Regions from separate parts of the Shewanella litorisediminis genome, predicted to be linked through region 2. Evidence: predicted binding sites of a transcription regulator. Region 2 holds the regulator's gene; each other region holds the start of a gene.
What was found. The regulator sigma-54, encoded in region 2, starts transcription at its own class of promoters, with help from an activator protein. The targets are predictions, from matches to a motif close to GTTGGCACGNNNNTNGNNT.
Positions count from the first base shown of each region.

Region 1: a site for sigma-54 is predicted at 1,785-1,803, ahead of JQC75_RS05495 (DUF3192 domain-containing protein). Genes of this name have one in related genera too.
Region 3: a site for sigma-54 is predicted at 3,137-3,155, ahead of glnA (glutamate--ammonia ligase). Genes of this name have one in related genera too.
Region 4: a site for sigma-54 is predicted at 1,820-1,838, ahead of fliE (flagellar hook-basal body complex protein FliE). Genes of this name have one in related genera too.

Region 1 covers NZ_CP069213.1:1,250,147-1,255,050, forward strand. Annotated here, with positions in the region: gene syd (SecY-interacting protein) at 1-551, shown strand, start outside; gene JQC75_RS05485 (Zn-ribbon-containing protein) at 635-1,408, opposite strand; gene JQC75_RS05490 (hypothetical protein) at 1,408-1,716, opposite strand; gene JQC75_RS05495 (DUF3192 domain-containing protein) at 1,861-2,217, shown strand; gene JQC75_RS05500 (DUF2789 domain-containing protein) at 2,219-2,449, opposite strand; gene JQC75_RS05505 (GNAT family N-acetyltransferase) at 2,584-3,225, shown strand; gene JQC75_RS05510 (Mpo1-like protein) at 3,215-3,526, shown strand; gene JQC75_RS05515 (hypothetical protein) at 3,629-3,799, opposite strand.
Region 2 covers NZ_CP069213.1:3,588,976-3,593,879, reverse strand. Annotated here, with positions in the region: gene JQC75_RS15900 (HPr family phosphocarrier protein) at 1-173, opposite strand, end outside; gene rapZ (RNase adapter RapZ) at 160-1,011, opposite strand; gene ptsN (PTS IIA-like nitrogen regulatory protein PtsN) at 1,008-1,451, opposite strand; gene hpf (ribosome hibernation promoting factor) at 1,454-1,741, opposite strand; gene JQC75_RS15880 (RNA polymerase factor sigma-54) at 1,772-3,253, opposite strand; gene lptB (LPS export ABC transporter ATP-binding protein) at 3,365-4,096, opposite strand; gene lptA (lipopolysaccharide transport periplasmic protein LptA) at 4,093-4,647, opposite strand; gene lptC (LPS export ABC transporter periplasmic protein LptC) at 4,634-4,904, opposite strand, start outside.
Region 3 covers NZ_CP069213.1:3,964,640-3,969,543, reverse strand. Annotated here, with positions in the region: gene JQC75_RS17580 (PrnB family protein) at 1-354, shown strand, start outside; gene JQC75_RS17575 (aminotransferase class V-fold PLP-dependent enzyme) at 351-1,475, shown strand; gene glnA (glutamate--ammonia ligase) at 1,633-3,042, opposite strand; gene typA (translational GTPase TypA) at 3,500-4,904, shown strand, end outside.
Region 4 covers NZ_CP069213.1:2,685,957-2,690,860, forward strand. Annotated here, with positions in the region: gene fliF (flagellar basal-body MS-ring/collar protein FliF) at 1-1,394, opposite strand, end outside; gene fliE (flagellar hook-basal body complex protein FliE) at 1,431-1,766, opposite strand; gene JQC75_RS11820 (sigma-54-dependent transcriptional regulator) at 1,890-3,230, opposite strand; gene JQC75_RS11825 (sensor histidine kinase) at 3,223-4,296, opposite strand; gene JQC75_RS11830 (sigma-54 dependent transcriptional regulator) at 4,389-4,904, opposite strand, start outside.

The DNA of each region.
Region 1 (4,904 bases), 1.9 Mb from region 2:
GGATGTCACCTTGCCTGGCTGATGGCGCAATTGCCGACAGCGAGGCGCCACAGCCATGGCAGATGGTGCCAAGGCACGAAGCGGCGGTATTCGATAATGTATCCCATGCCATGGGTATTGAATTACACAGTGATATCAACGGCTTTTATGGCCATCTCTTCGCCGGTCCACTTCAGTTTGACTCGCCCTGGGGAGAAGGGGAACTGATCCAGATTTGGAACGAAGAGGATTTTGTACTGTTGCAGCAAAACATACTCGGTCACCTGATGATGAAAAAGCAGCTGAAGCAGCCCCAGACCTGGTTTATTGGCTTGATTGGCGACGTGGATGAAATGATTTCTGTGAATAATGCCGATGGCAGTGTTTGGCGAGAGGTCGCAGGCCAGGAGCCCCATGAACAGTTGGCAGACAGTCTGGAAGCCTTTTTGCAGCAGCTGAACCCGCGGGTGGCACCCCCTCAGCGCCATGAAGAGTATGCGGTTGCCGCAACGCCCCATCCCGGCATATTTGCCAGTCTCAAGCGAATGTGGCACAACCTGACGGGTCGCTAAATGTCAGTATCAAGAATCTAAAAGGCGCCCAAGGGCGCTTTTTTGTTGGCTCGATTCGCTCGATTCGTTGGAGCCGGTCTGTGTTATTGATAGTCCCAGGACAGATTGGACACGATACGGCAGGGCTCACAGCGGAAATGAAACATATCGAGCAGGGGTTCGTCCAAACGCCAGCTCGCGCTGCCACAACGGGGACAGGGGCGTGCCTGCTCATCCTGTAGACTGGTGCCTCCTACCCGATACAGGTAGTAATAGGTTGGGATTTTGGTGAGGTATTCGATGCGTCCCCTGAGATCCCAGCCACGGCGAAACAGATCGCTTCCGACATTACAGAGCTCATCCAATGCAGCAAATTCCGCCTTGGTCGCCGACGCCATCTGTAACTCGTCGCAGGCCTGCCATTCGGTTTGCCAGCGGATCAACTGCTTGTGATCGCCATTGAAGGTCGCCGGCAACTTGTAAAGCGGGATTGGCAACAGGTTATCGCCACTGCGCACTGGAGAACACATGTGCACATAGCTGGTGTAAAGCAACTGCCACTCAGGTGTTTGTGTCGCGCTTTCATTGGCATTGATGTCCTGCCCAAGCAGTTTTTCCCGTGGCGGAAGCAGCTTGGCATCCGTGAGTCCTTTCAGTGCGGCTTTGGCCCAAGGACTGTTGTGACGGTTGGCCAGACTATCCTGTGCCGGCAGCATCAGGCGGGCTCTAAATTCACCGTCATTAAAGCTGACGGCAAACTCGCGACCGAGAATTTGTCCGTTGGCGCGCCACGCCTCGAGCAGGTGATTAATGGCATGCTGGGCCGCGCTGATGGTGGTGTCTGCAAAACACTCAAATCGTACTTCGCAAACAAACATCAGTGTTTGCCCTCTTCAAGTGTCTTAATGCGTTCATTCAACTGCTGACACAGGGTTTCAAGCATGGCAACCCGCTGCTGCAGCGCATCAAGCTCTGAGGCTGGTGCGTCTTCTGTTGCTTCGGGGATGGATGTTGTCAGTTTTACCTTGTCGGCATGACTGAGTTGCTTGAACTGGGTCAGCCCCTTGATGATGACAGGCATGGGGACGGACTTTGCCAGATTGGCCTTAATGAGGGCAACGCTGGGCTCCAGTCCTTTCAGTTCTAAAGAACGGGCCACTGCCAGCACCTGCTCAATTTGACTCATAGTTGGTGAAATTCCTTAATAAATGCACAAGCTGAAAACATAAGTCTATTTAAAACAATGGATTATATTTTGGCTTGTTTCTTGCTGACCTTTGGCCGCTATGGCTGTGAGTTTATCACAGCGGTCATCATAAGGAGAAAAGGAATGAAATCAGTTTATTTGGGTTTGATGTTGGCGGGGAGTTTGGCGCTCGGTGGTTGTGTTGTTAATGTAGGTGAGAGTGTCAGCGGTTATCAGGATTGGGAAAAAAAGCAGCTTGAGAACAGAGAGCATCTGACTCAACTTAGTCTTGGAATGGACAAGTCCCAGGTACTGGCGTTGATGGGCAATGCCGATTTTTATGAAGCCTGGCAAGCGGATGGTAAAGACGTTCAGGTGTTTTTCTATCGCACACACAGATTGCACGGCGACGGCAGTACCACCAAAGAAGAATGCACTCCTGTGATACTGCACAACAATCGCTTGGTTGGCTGGGGCGAAACGGCCTATCGCAAGGGCTGATTTATTTGCGTAGCCGGGTGTCCAACAGGTCAATCAATTCTGACCAGTTGGCATCCACTTCCAGTGACTCTCTTAAAAATCCGGCCTGTGCCGGTGTCCAGAAGTCGGCCTGCCAAATGGCCAGGTCGGCGCCTATTGTGTGTTTATCAATAAACTGGCTGATGGCCTTATCGCTGCTCTCCAGTCCCAACTGTTCAAATAAATGGCTGAGATCCACGGGGGTCGTATCCATAGTATTCCTCCGACTGACACCATGGGTTAATAATTGATTGCTCGTGCTAAAAAGGCAAACTCGATTAATAATTGCACTTTTTGTAGGGCTTGTTACATTGGTTTGAGTGTGATCTGGATCAAGGAATAGCAAGAGTGGAACACCAGACTCAGGAAAGGTTTCGCGCTGTTTATCTTACGGCGGAGGATTTGAGGGTCGCTGCCTCAATTCTGTATAACGCATACCATGATGACCCCTTTTTTATGCAAACCCTTGGTTACGATGACAAGGTATCCTATGAGCAAAAGCTCCGGGCAGCCATTCGCGAAGAACTCAACGAATTATGGCAACAGGAGCAAACACTGGTTGGCTGGTTTGATGAAGACCGCCTCATTGGTATTGCCTGTGTGGTCACTCAGCATGCTCCTCTGGGCGATGCTAAAAATTGGCACTGGCGCCTCAAAATGCTGCTGGGAACAGGTTGGCAGTCAACCCAGATGATATTGAAGAAAGAGGCCCAGATCCTGGAACATCTCCCAGGCAAGGCCTGTGGTATTTTGCAATTTATCGCGCTGGCGCCCACCGAGCAGGGTAAAGGTCATGGACAGCAACTGCTCAAAGCGGTGCAGTCCTGGTGTGACGATCAGCCTGAATTGGATGGCATTGGCGTATTTGTCAGCCAAGCCTCACAAAAACATCTGTTCCAATCCAATGGCTTTGAAAGCATTGGGCCTATTCATTTTGATAAGGTGGAAGGCGAACTCATGTTTTATCGCAGGCAGTCCAATGAAGCCTAGATTCAGCAGTTTCAGCGAGTTTTATCCCTATTACCTGAGCGAGCATTCCCATCCGCTTTGCCGGGGGCTCCATTACCTGGGTTCTTCACTGGTGCTTATACTGTTATTGGTTTTATTTATCTCGGGTCAGTGGCAGTGGGCCTGGTTGTTGCCTGTAGTGGGGTATGGATTTGCGTGGATAGGTCACTTTTTTATTGAGAAAAATCGCCCTGCGACATTTCGTCATCCCTGGTACAGTTTTTTGGGGGATTGGGTAATGTTGTGGGATTTTATCTCCGGTAGACAACGCCAAAATACCTAATGAGATATATCTCTATAGGTTGTGTGAGATATATCTCACACGCAGCGTAGGATAATACGGCTAGATTCACTCGAAGTTCGCCGTGATTTTTTCATTTTACTATTAATAATCAGCTGGTTGTCTTTGTTTCTTTCCCGATGCGTTAATAACGCCGACTGCAGTCAACGCGCCTTGCATCACGTTTTCTCTTTCTGTTTGATAAACTTCAATTGCAGTCAGGGAATGGCTTGCACCACGAAACGAATAAGGATGTTCCTTTTCCATCGGTGCCATTGAAGGTGCCGCACCCGGCAGGACGCGCAGGGACAAACGCCAGCTATGGACGCATTGGCGGTAAGGACAGGCAGGACGCCTCAGTCAGGAAGACAGCAGGATATTCTGGACAGGTTCAGGACGAACAGCACCGTTAAGGATTAGCGGTTGATGGAGTCAGTACTGAAAGGATCAGTACGCAGGACGCGATACGGATAGCGCTCAGGGATGCAGCAGGAACGGTTACCAGGAAGCGACCGGTCAAGGGATTGAGTACGTAAGTACATGGACATGGCTTGTATGCCAGGAATACGCTGGATGCGACTAGACGCATGGATGGTGCAGGGAGCACAACTTAGCGGGATAGCTAACAAGGTAAAAATGGGGCGCGCCTTTAAGACGCGCCCTTTTTCTTTGTGTCACCTTTTCATTTGGCTGTCGGGCCGTCGAAGCTACGCTTGGGGCAAAAGACAAACTGACTGCATGCAGTGTGAGATATTTCTCACACCTTATGTGAGAGATGCGGGGCTGTGCATAGAATGAATTTCCCAAGTGGAAGCAAATTGTATTTAAAAACAGCTAATTACACCGTGTTTCTCAATGTGACATATTTTGGTCAATGATCACATTCGTGTAAACCCCACCCTATATTCGCAGCAATCAGTAAAATTCAAATTGTCGAGGGAATGATGCTGGCAATGGATGCCATATCAGGAAGATGACAGGAACGTCTCCAGGAGCGGAGAACCGATGCAGGATGTGTCGGACAAGGAAGTAGACCACAGGATGTGCCAACAGGATGTTGGAATAGTGGCAAAGGACGCCAGAGCTCTCCAGGAAGGAAAGTTTGAGTGCCCCGGACGGCGCAAAACATGGACGGTTGAGTATGGACACTCATCAAGGATGAAATCAGGACACGCTCATGGACGGAGCAGGCTCGGTCAAGGGATAACCGAGTGAGATGGAAAGTACGCAAGTACATGGACAAGCAAAGGAAAGCCAGGGACGACGCAGGAAGCAACGCATACGCATGGATGGTGCAGGGAGCACAACAATAGCTGGATGGCTTAACAGGGAAACAGATGGGTGCGGTTCGAAAGAACCGCACCCTTTCTTATTTTTAAAC
Region 2 (4,904 bases):
CCGGACTCAAGCATCAAGAGGCCCAGTACGCTGGCGGCCGAGGCCTGTTTGGTGCCCTGAACCAGGGTTACACTGGCCTTGAATTCCGATGCCAATACCGCCAGTTTGGTGGCGGCACGGGCGTGCAGGCCCAGCTTATTGACTATGGTGACGTCACGTTCAAGTTTTGGCATTCAGTTCCCGGTGGCGGGCCTCAACCTTGTGGTGAGAGTTGGCGAAGCGTTTGGCAAGCTGCTCGGCGATGTACACAGAGCGGTGTTGACCACCGGTGCAGCCAATGGCGATGGTGAGGTAACTGCGGTTATTGCGCTCGAGGTGGGGCAACCAGGTTTCCAGCAGGTTTTCGATTTGCCAGATGTACTTGTTGACCAGGACCTGGCGCTCTAAAAACAGCTTAACCGGCTCATCCAGACCTGTAAGGGGCCTAAGCTCCGGTTCCCAATGGGGATTGGGCAGAAAGCGGGCGTCAAACATAAAATCCGCTTCTGTGGGCATGCCATGCTTGAAGCCGAAGGATTCGAAGATGATCACCAGCTCTTTGTCGGTGCGGCCAAGCAATATTTGCCTGACGGCATCGGCCAGTTCGTAGACATTCAGATTGGAGGTATCTATGAAGTGGTCGACCATGTTGGAGATGGGGGCCAACATCTTGCCTTCAAGCTTGATGGCTTCCTGCAGTGAGACCTTGCTGCGGGACAAGGGATGCAAACGGCGGGTTTCGCTGTAGCGTTTCAGCAGCACCTTGTCGCTGGAGTTAAGGAAAAAGCTGGTGAGCTCTACGCCTTCGGGGAGCCTTGCCAGCTCTTTTTCGAGGGCCTTTTCCTGCTCCGGCATATTGCGGATATCGATACTGATGGCGACCTTGTCGTTATTGCCCTTAAGCTGGGCAAGCAGTGGCCCAATCAGCTGCAGTGGCAAATTATCGACGCAGTAGTAGCCCAAGTCTTCCAGTACCCTGAGGGCTACCGACTTTCCGGAGCCTGAGCGCCCGGAGACTATAACGAGTTTCATCCGGTGATTACCTGATAAAGTTCCTTTTCATCGTGACTCTTGCGCAGCTGCTTGAGGATCTGCTTGTCATTCAGCTTTTCGGCCATGGCGGCCAGGGTGCTGAGATGTTGCTGACACTGGTCCGACGGCACCAGCAAAGCAAACAGAATATCCACCGGCTGCTTATCAATGGCGTCATAACCTATGGCTTCTTCACACTTGATAAGCACAGCCACAGGCTTGTCTATGGTGCCAAGGCGGCCATGGGGAATGGCAATACCATTGCCAATACCAGTGCTGCCCATTTTTTCACGGGCCAGCAGGCTTTCGAATATCTCTTGTGACGAGAGGGAGGGATTCTGGGCAGCAGCGAGATCGCTAATCAGCTCCAGCACCTTTTTCTTGCTGCCCGGAGTGGCACAGCTAGTGCACTCCGGCGCCAGGATGGTACTTAGTTCCATCGTTAATGTTTGGTCAGTTTCTCTTTGTGTTTAATAACCTGACGGTCCAATTTATCAATTAGGGCGTCAATGGCGGCGTACATGTCTTCATGTTCTGAAGTGGCGAATACCTCGCCACCGTTGAGGTGAAGCTTGGCTTCTGCGATTTGCTGCAATTTCTGAACATTGAGAACAACGTGGACATTATTGATCTGTTCGAAATGGCGTTCAAGCTTGGAGAACTTGCTCTCTACGTAGTTACGCAGTGAATCAGTGATTTCGATATGATGCCCAGTCAGATTGATTTGCATAGACACTTTCCTCCAAAGACCTTGGGTGGGTTATAAACTCTTACGTTGGTTCGACGGTGGGATCAGCATCGCCTCTCGGTATTTGGCGATAGTGCGTCTTGCAACGTTGATTCCTTGTTCTGCCAGAAGTTCCGCCATTTTGCTGTCGCTTAATGGTTTCTTCTGATTTTCTGCTGCCACCAGCTTCTTGATAAAGGCACGGATGGCAGTAGATGAGCATTCTCCGCCATCTTCGGTCCCGACGTGGCTGGAGAAAAAATACTTGAGTTCAAAGATACCCCTTGGGGTATGCATGTACTTTTGGGTGGTAACCCGTGAGATGGTGGATTCGTGCATCTCTACCGCTTCGGCGATATCGTTGAGCACCATGGGTTTCATGGCCTCTTCACCATACTCAAAAAAGCCCTGCTGGAACTGCACTATGCAGTTGGCGACTTTCAGCAGGGTGTCGTTGCGGCTCTCCAGACTCTTGATAAACCACTTGGCCTCTTGCAAATGCCCGCGGATAAACTGGCTGTCGGCCTGATTACGACTGGTGCGCGCCATGGCGGCATATTGCTGGTTCACACTCAGTTTAGGCATACAATCGGGATTAAGCTCTACAACCCAACGGCCATTTTTTTTACTGACCGAGACATCGGGAATGACATACTCGTCTTTGGTACTGGTGACAGACTCGCCGGGACGGGGATTCAGCCCCTGGATAAGGACGATTGCGTCTCTGAGCTCTTCTTCCTTGAGGCGGGTTTTTCGCATCAGGGTGCGGAAGTCGCGGTTGGCAATCAAATCCAGATGGTCACGGATAAGCAGCTTGGCATTGTCCAGATGGGGGGTGTCTGGCGGAAACTGCCCAAGCTGAATGAGCAGGCACTCCGCCAAATCTCGGGCAGCCACCCCGATGGGGTCGAAATGCTGAATACGTTTGAGTACGGCCTCAACTTCATCCAGCTCAACCTCTTCATCGCCCACGGCCTCGAGAATTTCTTCAAGACTTTGGGTCAGATACCCCTTGTCATCGATGGCATCTATGATGGCAGTGGCAATGGCCAGATCGGTATCGGAAAAAGGGGTGAGATTTTTCTGCCATTCCAGATGTTCGTACAGGCCTTCACTGGTTTCGCCCTGAAACGGCATATCATCTTCGCCACGGATCCCGGGGCCGGAGACGGGGGCAGCCGTAAAGACTTCATCCCAGGTGGTGTCCATCGGGAGTTCGTCTGGCATGGACTGTTGGTTGAGGGCGTCTGAAGTTTCCAGTGAGGCGGTGTCACTGGCATCGTCTGATACGGACTCCTGGTTGAACTGGTCGTCAAATTCTTTATCGCCGTCATCGGCATCAAACTGATCGCTGCCCAGTTCGTCGTCCATTTCCAACAGAGGATTGGCGTCGAGGGCTTGCTGAATTTCCTGTTGCAGTTCAAGCGAAGAGAGTTGAAGCAGGCGAATGGCCTGCTGCAACTGTGGCGTCATTGTGAGTTGTTGTCCCAGTTTTAGCTGGAGCGACGCTTTCATTGTACTGCGAATCCTTCACTAAATTATTCAGGTAGAAAGCTTTTCTATCAGGTTATCCGGTGATTTACCACCCTGATTCTCCGGATATGAGAAGGGGGCTTTGTTAATTAACTATAGCCTGAATTGCTCACCCAAGTACACTGCACGCACCTGCTGATTGTCGAGGATTTCGGCAGGGGTGCCTTCAGCAATCAAATTACCGTGGCTGACGATATACGCCTTTTCGCAGACATCGAGGGTTTCCCTCACGTTGTGGTCGGTGATAAGGACTCCGAGGCCACGATTTTTGAGTTGCTCGATAATCTTTTTGATATCGATAACGGAAATGGGGTCAACACCGGCGAAGGGTTCATCGAGCAGGATAAATCTGGGGTTGGCGGCGAGTGCCCGGGCAATCTCGACCCGGCGACGTTCGCCACCTGAGAGTGACATCCCCAGATTGTCGCGAATGTGGGTGATGTGAAACTCTTCCAGCAGCTGCTCCAACGACTCTTCGCGCTCATCGGCATTCAGCTCTTTGCGCATCTGCAATACGGCCATGATGTTGTCACGCACCGAGAGCTTGCGAAAGATGCTGGCTTCCTGTGGCAGGTAGCCAATGCCTTTGCGGGCCCGCAGGTGCATGGGATCCAGCGTCAGGTCATCGTCATTGATATGTATGCTGCCCTTATCGCTCTGCACCAGGCCGACCACCATGTAAAAGGTGGTGGTTTTTCCGGCGCCGTTGGGGCCCAGCAAGCCGACTACCTGACCGGTGTTGACGGTGAGGCTGACGTTTTTGACAACCTGGCGGTTTTTGTAACTCTTGGCGAGATTACTGGCCTTCAGGGTCAGTTGGGTCATTGTTGTTTCTCTTGCTGAGGTTGCTCTGTCTTGCCCTTATCCTGCAGATCCTGCTGGTAATTTTCGGGCTTGATGATGGTGATAACCCTGTCGTCTTTTTTACCGCTGCTTTGGGAGGTGAGCTGCTGCTTTTCGATGTCGTATACGATGGAGTCGGCACTGACCTGGCTGCCATCCTGCTCGACCTTGGCGTTGCCTTTGAGGCTCATAACGCGACTGTCGATGTTGTAGCTGATTTCTTCGGCGCTGGCATGCACTGTGCGGCCATCTTCAACCTGCTGGCTGTAGGTGGCAGGGTTACCCTTGGCGAGCAGAATACGCTTGCCGCTTTTCTCGTCGGTAAAGGAGCTCAGTTCTCCGGCCTTCAGCACCAGGCTGCCCTGGGTCAGGGTAACCGGGCCTTCGTAAACGATGCGTTTGTTTTTCAGGTCGGCATAACTGTTGGCCGCGGCAATTTTTACTTCCTGGCTCAAATCAAACTTGGTGTTGGCAAAAGCCACGGCGCTGCAGGTGCAAAGCAGCACCAGAATGAGCGACTTATTTAGGTTCATAGGTTCCCTTAATCTTGCTTAAGAGCTTAACTTCCTTGGCGTTGAGATCAGCATAGAGGCCATGGCCGCTCAAGTGGAAGTTATTGCCGCTGATAATAATTTCTTTGTCGGAGGTGAGGATCATCGTCTTGAGATCCAACTCCAGATAACTGGTATTAAGCTGCTGCAGCGGCTCGTCAATGGTCAGCGCCTCAATCAGCACTTCTTCTTCGAGCATGACTTTGTCACTGGCTTTGTCCAGTTTGCCGGTTTTGGCG
Region 3 (4,904 bases), 380 kb from region 2:
GCCATTTTGCGTGACTGCATGCGCCGTACCAGCCTGATGGAGCATTTCCTGGCCGCCACAGGTGCCAAAGATCAAAGCTGGTATCAGGACAATTTGCGCCTGTTCCTCGAGGTGTGCGAATTGCACGGTCAAACCGCCATTCAGCATCACGATCAGCTGGTGCGAAAGTACATCGCCGAGCCGTCGGTGAATATGCAGCAACAGCATATGGCCAAGGTGACAGCCAGCGGTCCGCCGCTCCATGTGCTCATTGGAGCGCTGGAAAAACTCAGGGACAGACGCGCCGCGGTAAAACGCAGCGACATACGCACCGCCTGGCAGGATGTTGAACGGTTGAAGGCGACCTTGTCATGAGCGCCCATAAATCAGCCTTCTTTTTGCCCGAAGGCACCTACCTGCTTAGCCATTCGGTTGGCCGGCCACTCAAAGCTGCCAAGGTGGGATTCGAGCAGGACTATTGGCAGCCATGGTGTCAATCGGGGCGTGAGCCCTGGGGTGATTGGCTGTCCGGCATCGAGGCGTTTCGCACCGCGTTGGGGCAGCTTTTTGATGGCAATGCCAGGGATTTTTGCCCGCAGGTGAACCTGTCGTCGGCGCTCACCAAGCTGGTGTTGTCTCACCCAAGACTCAAGGCCACCGGCGCGCGCATTCTGATGTGCGAAGAAGACTTCCCGTCCATGGGGTTTGCGCTGCAGCAAGCCTTACCCCATGCCCGTCTGGAGTTTATTCCTGCGGGAATCGATATCACAGACGCCAATGCCTGGGAGGCATATTTAACCCCTGGGCTGGATCTGGTGTTTATCAGCCATGCATATTCCAATCTCGGTGCCTTGTCACCGGTGGAAGCACTGGTGCCCCGTTGTCGTGAACTGGGGATTTTTACCCTGGTGGATGTGGCGCAGTCGGCGGGGGCGGTGCCCTTGTCAGTCACTGAGCTTGGGCCGGACTTTCTGATTGGCTCGGCGGTGAAATGGCTCTGCTCCGGGCCGGGTGCGGCGTACCTCTGGGTGCATCCCGAGCGGCTGGCAGAATGCGAGCCTGTGGATGTGGGATGGTTTTCCCATGAAAACCCCTTCGAGTTCAATATCCACGATTTTCGCTATCATCCATCGGCGCTGCGATTCTGGGGTGGAACCCCCTCTGTGGCGCCTTACGTGATTGGTGCCCACAGTATCGGCTGGTTTGCTGCCTTGGGTGCCGATAAGGTGAGGGCGCACAATCAGGCTTGGGTTTCAATGCTTTATGATGAGATGCACCAGTATGGTGCAGGCCCTTCACAGGCACACAGCCGCAGTGGCACTGCCATTCTGCAATTCGGTGACAACACTGCAGCCGTGATGGCTGCCCTCAATGAGGCCGGTATCAGTGTCGACAATCGTCGCTACGGTATGCGTGTGTCACCGCATCTCTATAACGATGAAGCGGATATACAGCGCTTTATTGAATGTGTACGGGGCGTACTGGAAGGGAAGTAGCAAGCTGGAGGCCGCTTGGTTGCCTTCGGTGTTGTCACCGTCGCCAGAAGCCCAAAATAAACGCCCCGGACCTGAGTCCGGGGCGTCTTTTTTGTTTTCCGCCTACCTTATCTGCTGACTTTCTGACAGCAGATAAAGGCGACGGTTTTGCAGGGTATTACAGGCTGTAATACATTTCGAACTCGAGTGGGTGAGTAGTGCGGTTCACGCGCTCGGCTTCAGCAGTCTTCAGACGGATGTAAGAGTCGATGAAGTCGTTGCTGAATACGCCACCCTTGGTAAGGAACTCACGGTCTGCATCCAGAGCCGCCAGAGCCACGTCCAGAGACTCGGCTACAGTTGGGATCTCGGCCGCTTCTTCAGCTGGCAGATCGTACAGATCCTTATCCATGGCATCGCCAGGGTGGATCTTGTTCTGGATACCGTCCAGACCGGCCATCAGCAGAGCCGCGAAGCCCAGGTATGGGTTGGCAGTTGGGTCTGGGAAGCGGGTCTCGATACGACGGGCTTTCGGGCTTGGTACCACAGGGATACGGATAGAAGCAGAGCGGTTGCGGGCAGAGTAAGCCAGCATTACAGGTGCTTCGAAGTGTGGAACCAGACGCTTGTAAGAGTTGGTGCTTGGGTTGGTGAAGGCGTTCAGGGCACGGGCGTGCTTGATGATACCGCCAATGTAGTACAGGGCAGTTTCAGACAGACCGCCGTACTTGTCACCGGCAAACAGGTTTACGCCATCTTTGGCCAGAGACTGGTGCACGTGCATACCAGAGCCGTTGTCGCCAACGATTGGCTTGGGCATGAAGGTCGCAGTCTTGCCGTAGGCGTGGGCCATGTTGTGTACCACGTACTTCAGGATCTGGATCTCGTCGGCTTTCTTGGTCAGGGTGTTGAAACGGGTAGCGATTTCGTTCTGACCGGCAGTGGCCACTTCGTGGTGGTGAGCTTCAACCACCTGACCCATTTCCTCAAGCACCAGACACATGGCAGAGCGCAGGTCCTGAGAAGAGTCCACAGGCGCAACCGGGAAGTAACCGCCTTTCACGAATGGACGGTGACCAGTGTTGCCTTCTTCGTAGCTGGTACCTGAGTTCCAGGCAGCTTCTTTGGAGTCGATCTTCACGAAGGTACCGCTCATGTCGGTGCCGAAGCGCACGTCGTCGAACAGGAAGAATTCTGGCTCTGGGCCTACCAGTACGGTATCGGCGATGCCGGTAGAGCGCAGGTACTCTTCGGCCTTCTTGGCAATGGAGCGTGGGTCACGATCGTAGCCGGTCATGGTGCCTGGCTCGAGGATGTCACAGCGGATGATGGCAGTGGTTTCTTCGGTGAAAGGATCCAGTACGAAGGTGGTTGCATCTGGCATCAGCACCATGTCTGACTCGTTGATACCTTTCCAACCGGCGATGGAAGAGCCGTCGAACATTTTACCGTCTTCAAAGAAGTCGGCATCTACCTGATGCGTTGGAATAGACACGTGCTGTTCTTTACCCTTGGTATCGGTAAAGCGCAGATCCACGAACTTCACTTCCAGGTCTTTCAACTGCTTCAACACATTTTCAACTGACATGCTTGAGTCTCCGGTAGGGTAAAGGGTCTTCCCTTACTATCATTGCTTTGTCGACGGTGGGCTTTGCGGGCTGCACCGAAACTTGGCATAGATAAAGCCAGTAACGTGCCAAGATTCTAACTTGCTGATTAAAAAGGAAGTGATGTTAGGCTGATGGCCAGAATGGACAGGGGTTGCACCAAAATGGCGCAGTAGCTGCACCGCATTGGTGCGCGCACTGTGGCTGTGCATGATAAAGGTGCAGTCGGGCAAGGCCTGGCTCTCCCAAACGGCCAAAAAATAATCCTGTCCGTGAGGACGCTGCTAGAGTAGAATGGCACGCTTTTTAACGCAAGGGGCTGGGGAATAGTTCAGAAAAACGTCATATTCCCACCCCCGCCGGCAAGAATGCCGGCCGTTCCTGGGCGCGCCCACATAGGAACATCGCACACTGAAACAAGATGGTAAGAGGCTAACCGTGTTAGAAAATTTGCGTAACATCGCCATTATTGCCCACGTTGACCATGGTAAAACTACCCTGGTTGACAAGCTGCTCTCCCAGTCCGGCACCCTGGAAAGCCGTGGCGAAGCCACTGAGCGCGTGATGGACTCCAATGACCTGGAAAAAGAGCGTGGCATCACCATTCTGGCGAAGAACACTGCCATCAAGTGGAATGACTACCGTATCAATATCGTAGACACACCCGGTCACGCCGACTTCGGCGGTGAGGTAGAGCGTGTACTGTCTATGGTGGACTCTGTTCTGTTGCTGGTGGATGCCGTTGACGGCCCGATGCCACAGACCCGTTTCGTAACCAAGAAGGCATTCGCCCAGGGCCTCAAGCCCATCGTGGTTATCAACAAAATTGACCGTCCCGGTGCCCGTCCTGATTGGGTAATCGATCAGGTATTTGACCTGTTCGACAACCTGGGTGCCACCGACGAACAGCTGGATTTCCCTATCGTTTACGCTTCGGCCCTGAATGGCTTCGCCACTCTGGATCCCGATGAGCCGAGCGAAGACATGACCCCACTGTTCCAGACCATCGTTGAGAAAGTGTCTCCTCCGGATGCCGACGCCGAAGGCGCCTTCCAGATGCAGATCTCTCAGCTGGACTACAACAGCTACGTGGGCGTTATCGGTGTAGGCCGCATCAAGCGCGGCAGCGTCAAGACCAACCAACAGGTGACTGTGGTGGGTGCTGACGGCAAAACCCGTAACGGTAAAATTGGCCAGGTGCTGGGTTACATGGGTCTGGAGCGTCACGAAGTGGCCACCGCCAACGCCGGTGACATCGTTGCCGTGACAGGTCTGGGTGAGCTGAAGATTTCTGACACCATTTGCGCCGTGGGCAACGTTGAGGCTCTGCCTCCGCTGTCTGTAGACGAGCCAACCCTGACCATGACCTTCCAGGTAAACACCTCTCCGTTTGCCGGTAAAGAAGGTAAGTACGTGACTTCACGTAACATCCTTGAGCGTCTGCAACAGGAACTGGTACACAACGTGGCCCTGCGTGTAGAAGAAACCGACAGCCCTGACCGTTTCCGCGTGTCTGGCCGTGGTGAACTGCACCTGTCTATCCTGATTGAAAACATGCGCCGTGAAGGTTACGAGCTGGCGGTATCCCGTCCGGAAGTAATCATCAAGGAAATCGACGGTGAGAAGTGCGAGCCATATGAGCAGCTGACCGTTGACGTGGAAGAAGATCATCAGGGCACTGTGATTGAAAAGCTGGGTACCCGTAAGGCTGACATGAAAGACATGCAGCTGGACGGCAAGGGTCGTGTACGTATCGACTTCGTTATCCCAAGCCGTGGCCTGATTGGCTTCCAGACCGAGTTCATGACTGCGACCTCTGGTACCGGTCTTCTGTACCACACGT
Region 4 (4,904 bases), 900 kb from region 2:
AAGAGGATAAGCACCAGGATTGCCAGAGAGCCGGAAGCCAGTTTCATGGCCTTCCAGAACCAGGGCTGTTCCCACATAGGCAGCTCTGGGACTTCCTCAACCAGCTGATCCATAAAGGGCACTGTGACGACTTCGATGCTGTCACCCCGCTGACCACTGAAACCCACGGCGCCTTCAAGCAGACGACGAATATTGGCAAGCTCGGCCTCGGTGCGGGCAACACGATTTACCTGACCTTCGGTGTTGGCTTCACCGGTTTTATAGTCCACCGCCACGGATACACTCACCCGGCGCACCACGCCAACCTGTTGACGGGTGTGGCTGATGGTGGTGTCGAGCTCATAGTTACGGGTTGCTTCACGGTGTGAGTTGCCACTGGCCTGGGCCTTTTCCTGCGCTTCCTGCAGGGTTTGGGGAATGTTTGACTCCATTGGCGGCTGATTCGACAGCGCACCCGGGATCCCCATATTGGCTTCACCGTTGGTTTGGGTTTCCAGGGTCATTTCGCTGCGTACCGCCGGCAAATCCGGATTGAAACGCTTGGCGGTTTGTTCCACGGCGGTAAAGTCCATGGTCACATCCACCTGAGAGGTGTAATTTTCGGGCCCCAGGATGGGCATCAAAATGGCATCAACCTTGGCGCGGTATTCGGCCTCTTTTTGTTTGACGAGCTCGAGTTCACGGCGGGCACGGGCAGAAGCGCCGTCCTGACTGCCGGAGTTCAGCAAACGGCCGTTGGAGTCGGTCACTGTCACCCGGGTAGGCTCCAGACCCTGTACGGCAGACGCCACTATGTCGACAATGGCATCCACTTCTTCCTGACCAAGGCCACCACGACGACTGGTGACAACCACAGTGGCGCTGGCTTTGGACTGGTTACGGGCAAACACGTTTTCTTTGGGCAGCGCCAGAATTACTTTGGCACGACTGACGCTTTTCAGCTCTTCGATGGTGCGGGCGAGGTTTTGCTCCTGACTGTGCTTGAGTCTGGCCTGCTCCAGACGCTGACTCACGCCAAAACCCATGTCCTGACTCAGAAAGTCCTGATTGCTGGTACTGGCTGCATCCACACCGTTGCGGCTCAGCAGCAACCGGATGTCCTGATACTTATCTTCGGGGACTCGCAGCACGTCAAAATCCACCTGATAGGGGATTTTGTTTTTGTCGAGCACATCCAGCACCTGGATCATTTCCTGGGCTTCAAACTTACCCAAGGGGCGATATTCAGGCTCCTGTGCCCACATCATGACAAACACCGCCAATGCCAAACAAATGGCAAGGGCCAGGATCATGGTGACCTGCCGCAGCATATCGGCGCTGCCGAGGTTACCCAGCATCCCGGATTTGTTTTCCTGTTGTACACCGCTCATGCCGCTGTCGGTGCTGACGATCATATCTGTGCTCACGTTCAGTATCCTTCAGTGGCCGCTTTAAACGGGCATGCTCATGATTTCTTTATAGGCTTCGACCAGCTTGTTACGCACCTGCACCGTTGCCTCAAAGGCGACGCTGGATTTTTCCCGGGCAATGACAGTATCAGACAGGGTTACACGGGTGTCACCCATGTCGAGTCTGGTCGCCAGGCTTGAAGAGTTTTGCTGCAACTCATTCACATGGCCTACCGCATTGGCAAGCAGACTGGCAAAGTCAGCGCCACTGGTGTTACCGACCTGACGAAGCGGTTGTGGCTCAATACCCATGGAAGGACTGAGTTCGCCCTGGAGTTTCTGCATTTCCTGCATGAATGAAGATGGACCTATTTGCATATGCTGCTCCCTTCGCCATGAAATTGACGGGATAAATCGCTGATATCGGGGTACTGCAAAAGCCTTGCCAATAAACTAAAAAAGCAGGCCAAGCCTGCTTTTTGTGATGTTTTTGCCCAAATATCAGGCAGGTAGCTGAATACCCATTTCCCGCATACGGGCCATTTTATACCTGAGGGTTCTGGCACTGATCCCCAGCCGCTCGGCCACCAATTTGCGGCTGCCGCGGCACTGGCTGAGGGTCTCAAGGATTATCACGTGTTCCTGGGCCTTGAGCTCATCCCCCAATCCTTCGGGCTCGGACTTGATGGCCGTTTCTTCGTGGGTGATTTGGGTGACATCCATGGCATCAATAATGATGTCATGCACACCTATCTTAACGCCGGCAGACAGGATCAGCGCCCGCTGCACCACGTTATCGAGTTCTCGGACATTCCCCGGCCACCGATGCGCCAGCAATCTGCGACAGGCTGCTTCATCAAATTCAGGAACCTCTGTCCCCAGACGCTCTGCGTGGCGGGCCAGCAAATGCCGCGCCAGCGGCAAAATGTCCTTTGGTCGCTGGTTCAGTGCCGGCCAGGTCAGTGGGAATACGTTGATACGGTAATAGAGGTCTTCACGGAAATCCCCCCGCTCCGCCATGGCCTTGAGCTCGCGGTTGGAGGTGGCAAGTACCCGCACATCCAGCTTGATGGTTTTACGGCCACCGAGGCGCTCGACTTCCCGCTCCTGCAATACCCGCAGCAACTTCGCCTGCAAGCCCAGGTCCATTTCGGAGATTTCATCCAGCAGCAAGGTGCCACCCTGGGCCTGCTCGAATTTTCCGGGACACGCCTGATAGGCTCCTGTAAAGGCGCCTTTTTCATAACCAAACAGGGTAGCTTCCAGCATGTTTTCCGGGATGGCTGCGCAGTTGATGGCCACGAAGGGACCATCTGAGCGCAAACTTTGCTTATGGATATAGCGTGCCAGCACTTCTTTACCTGAGCCTGAGGGCCCGAGGATCATCACAGATGCCTCGGACTTGGCCACCCGCCCGGCGAGGGCAAGCAGCGCCTGACTGCGCTCATCGGCAACCACAGGCGCACCGGTATCGGCTTGTGCAGGCATGTAGCGACTGACCTGATTAAGCAGCACTTCGGGTGAAAACGGCTTGGCGAGATAATCCACTGCACCGAGTTTGATGGCACTCACGGCGCTGTCTATGGTGGCGAAGGCTGTCATCAGCAATAAGGGAACTTTGGGATGATGCTGCCGTAAGTAGGCCAACAGCCCCATGCCGCCTATGCCTTGCATCTGCACGTCGCTGATAACCATATCAAAACGTGATTCTTTCAACGCAAGAATGGCTTCTTCGGCACTGGGCAGCGCCACACAGTCAAACTGCGCCAGCATCAGGGTGTCGAGCAGTGCCTCGCGCAGAGACGCATCGTCCTCGACAAGTAGCAGTCTGCCTTCAGGCATGGCTAACCTCCTTTACTGAATCTTCTGAAATCACGGGGAATTTAAGCATGACACTGCAGCCACGATTGGATGCACATTGCATTTTCAGCTCACCGCCGTGGTTACGCACCACTGTCTGTACCACAGCAAGTCCAAGGCCTGTGCCCTGTGCCTTGGTGGTGAAAAAGGGCTCCATGACCTGCTGCTCGCTGCCCGACTCCAATCCTTTGCCATCGTCAACCACCGCCAGCACCAGACGTCCATCGTGCACACTGCCATGAAGCAGTATGTGGCGGGCCCCCGCTTCCAGGCTGTTCATCAAAAGATTATTAATGGCTGAACTCAATGCGCTCTGGGAAGCGGCCATCATTGCACCAAGGGATTCATCCTGAAACCGCAAGGCACAGGCTTTATCTGCGGCGATGGGCTCACAGGTTGCCAGCACCGGGGCGATAATGTCAGCCAACGACATGGGTGACATGGGGGCTTCCACCTTGCCCCTTGCCATCAACAACATGTCGTTCACCTGTCGCTCCAGCTCATTGAGCCGGTCCACCAGCTTTTGTTGGAAGCGACTGCGGGAGTCATGGCTCAGCTTGGGACTGGCAAGGTTTGCTGCATACAGCAGCGCGGCCGACAGGGGGGTTCTGATTTGATGTGCAAGCGTGGCGACCATTTTTCCGAGGGCAGAAAGACGTTGCAGATGAGCAAGATTACGCTGCAATAAGCGGGTTTCGGTCAAGTCGGTCAGCAGAATCAGCTGCCCGGGTTCCAATGGCGTAATGGCCAGTTTGACTCTGCGGCCATTCTTCAGCGAGACCTCATGGCCATCGTCATCCTGAGGCGAAAAGGCTCTGGCGATGACGCTGAGCCAGCGCTCACCTTCCAAAGGCCGGTCAAGCAGTTCAACCGCCACGGGATTCGCCAGAGTGACAATGCCATCGGCATTCAGGATAACCACGCCAGAGGGCATTGCTTCGAGGATCTGCGCCATTTGCTGGGCAGATGCAACACCGCTGGGCTTCACCTCTTTAAGATGAGTCCGCGCCGGAAAGTCGGCTATCTTGGCTAAAGCTTTGGTGGCCATGGAAACCCCGTCAAAATTACGTTATTGACGGGGTTAATGCAGGGACTGTGCCAGAGTAGAAATTTAGTAAATTGGGTGGGAGATGAGTAAAATTAGTCCTTACTCATCCCATACTTACGCATTTTTTCAACCAGAGTGGTTCTGCGGATCCCCAGCATTTCAGCTGCGCGGGCAACGACGTTATCCTGCTGCTCCAACGCCTGACGGATCATGTCGATTTCAAGCTCGGCCAGCAAATCTTTAAGATTTACCCCTTCCGGAGGCAATTCGCTTGGGAAGCGGGTTTCCGGAATTTCCACCGGCTCATCATCGTTGAAGATAGATGCCAGCGCATCGCGCTCCAACATCTCTTCGCTGACTTCGACACAATACTCGGGTACGTCGATGTGTCGATACTTAACGGGCAGATCGTTCACATCCACCAAACCACCCGGATACAGGATAGTCAGGCGTTCAACCAGATTGGAGAGTTCGCGGACGTTACCCGACCAATCATGTTCTTTGAGAGATTCAATGGCGCGCTGGGTGAAACGCACCTTGCCGCGGCCTTCGTTGAAGACGCGACTGACCAGCTCCTGCAGCAGCAGAGGAATGTCATCACAGCGCTC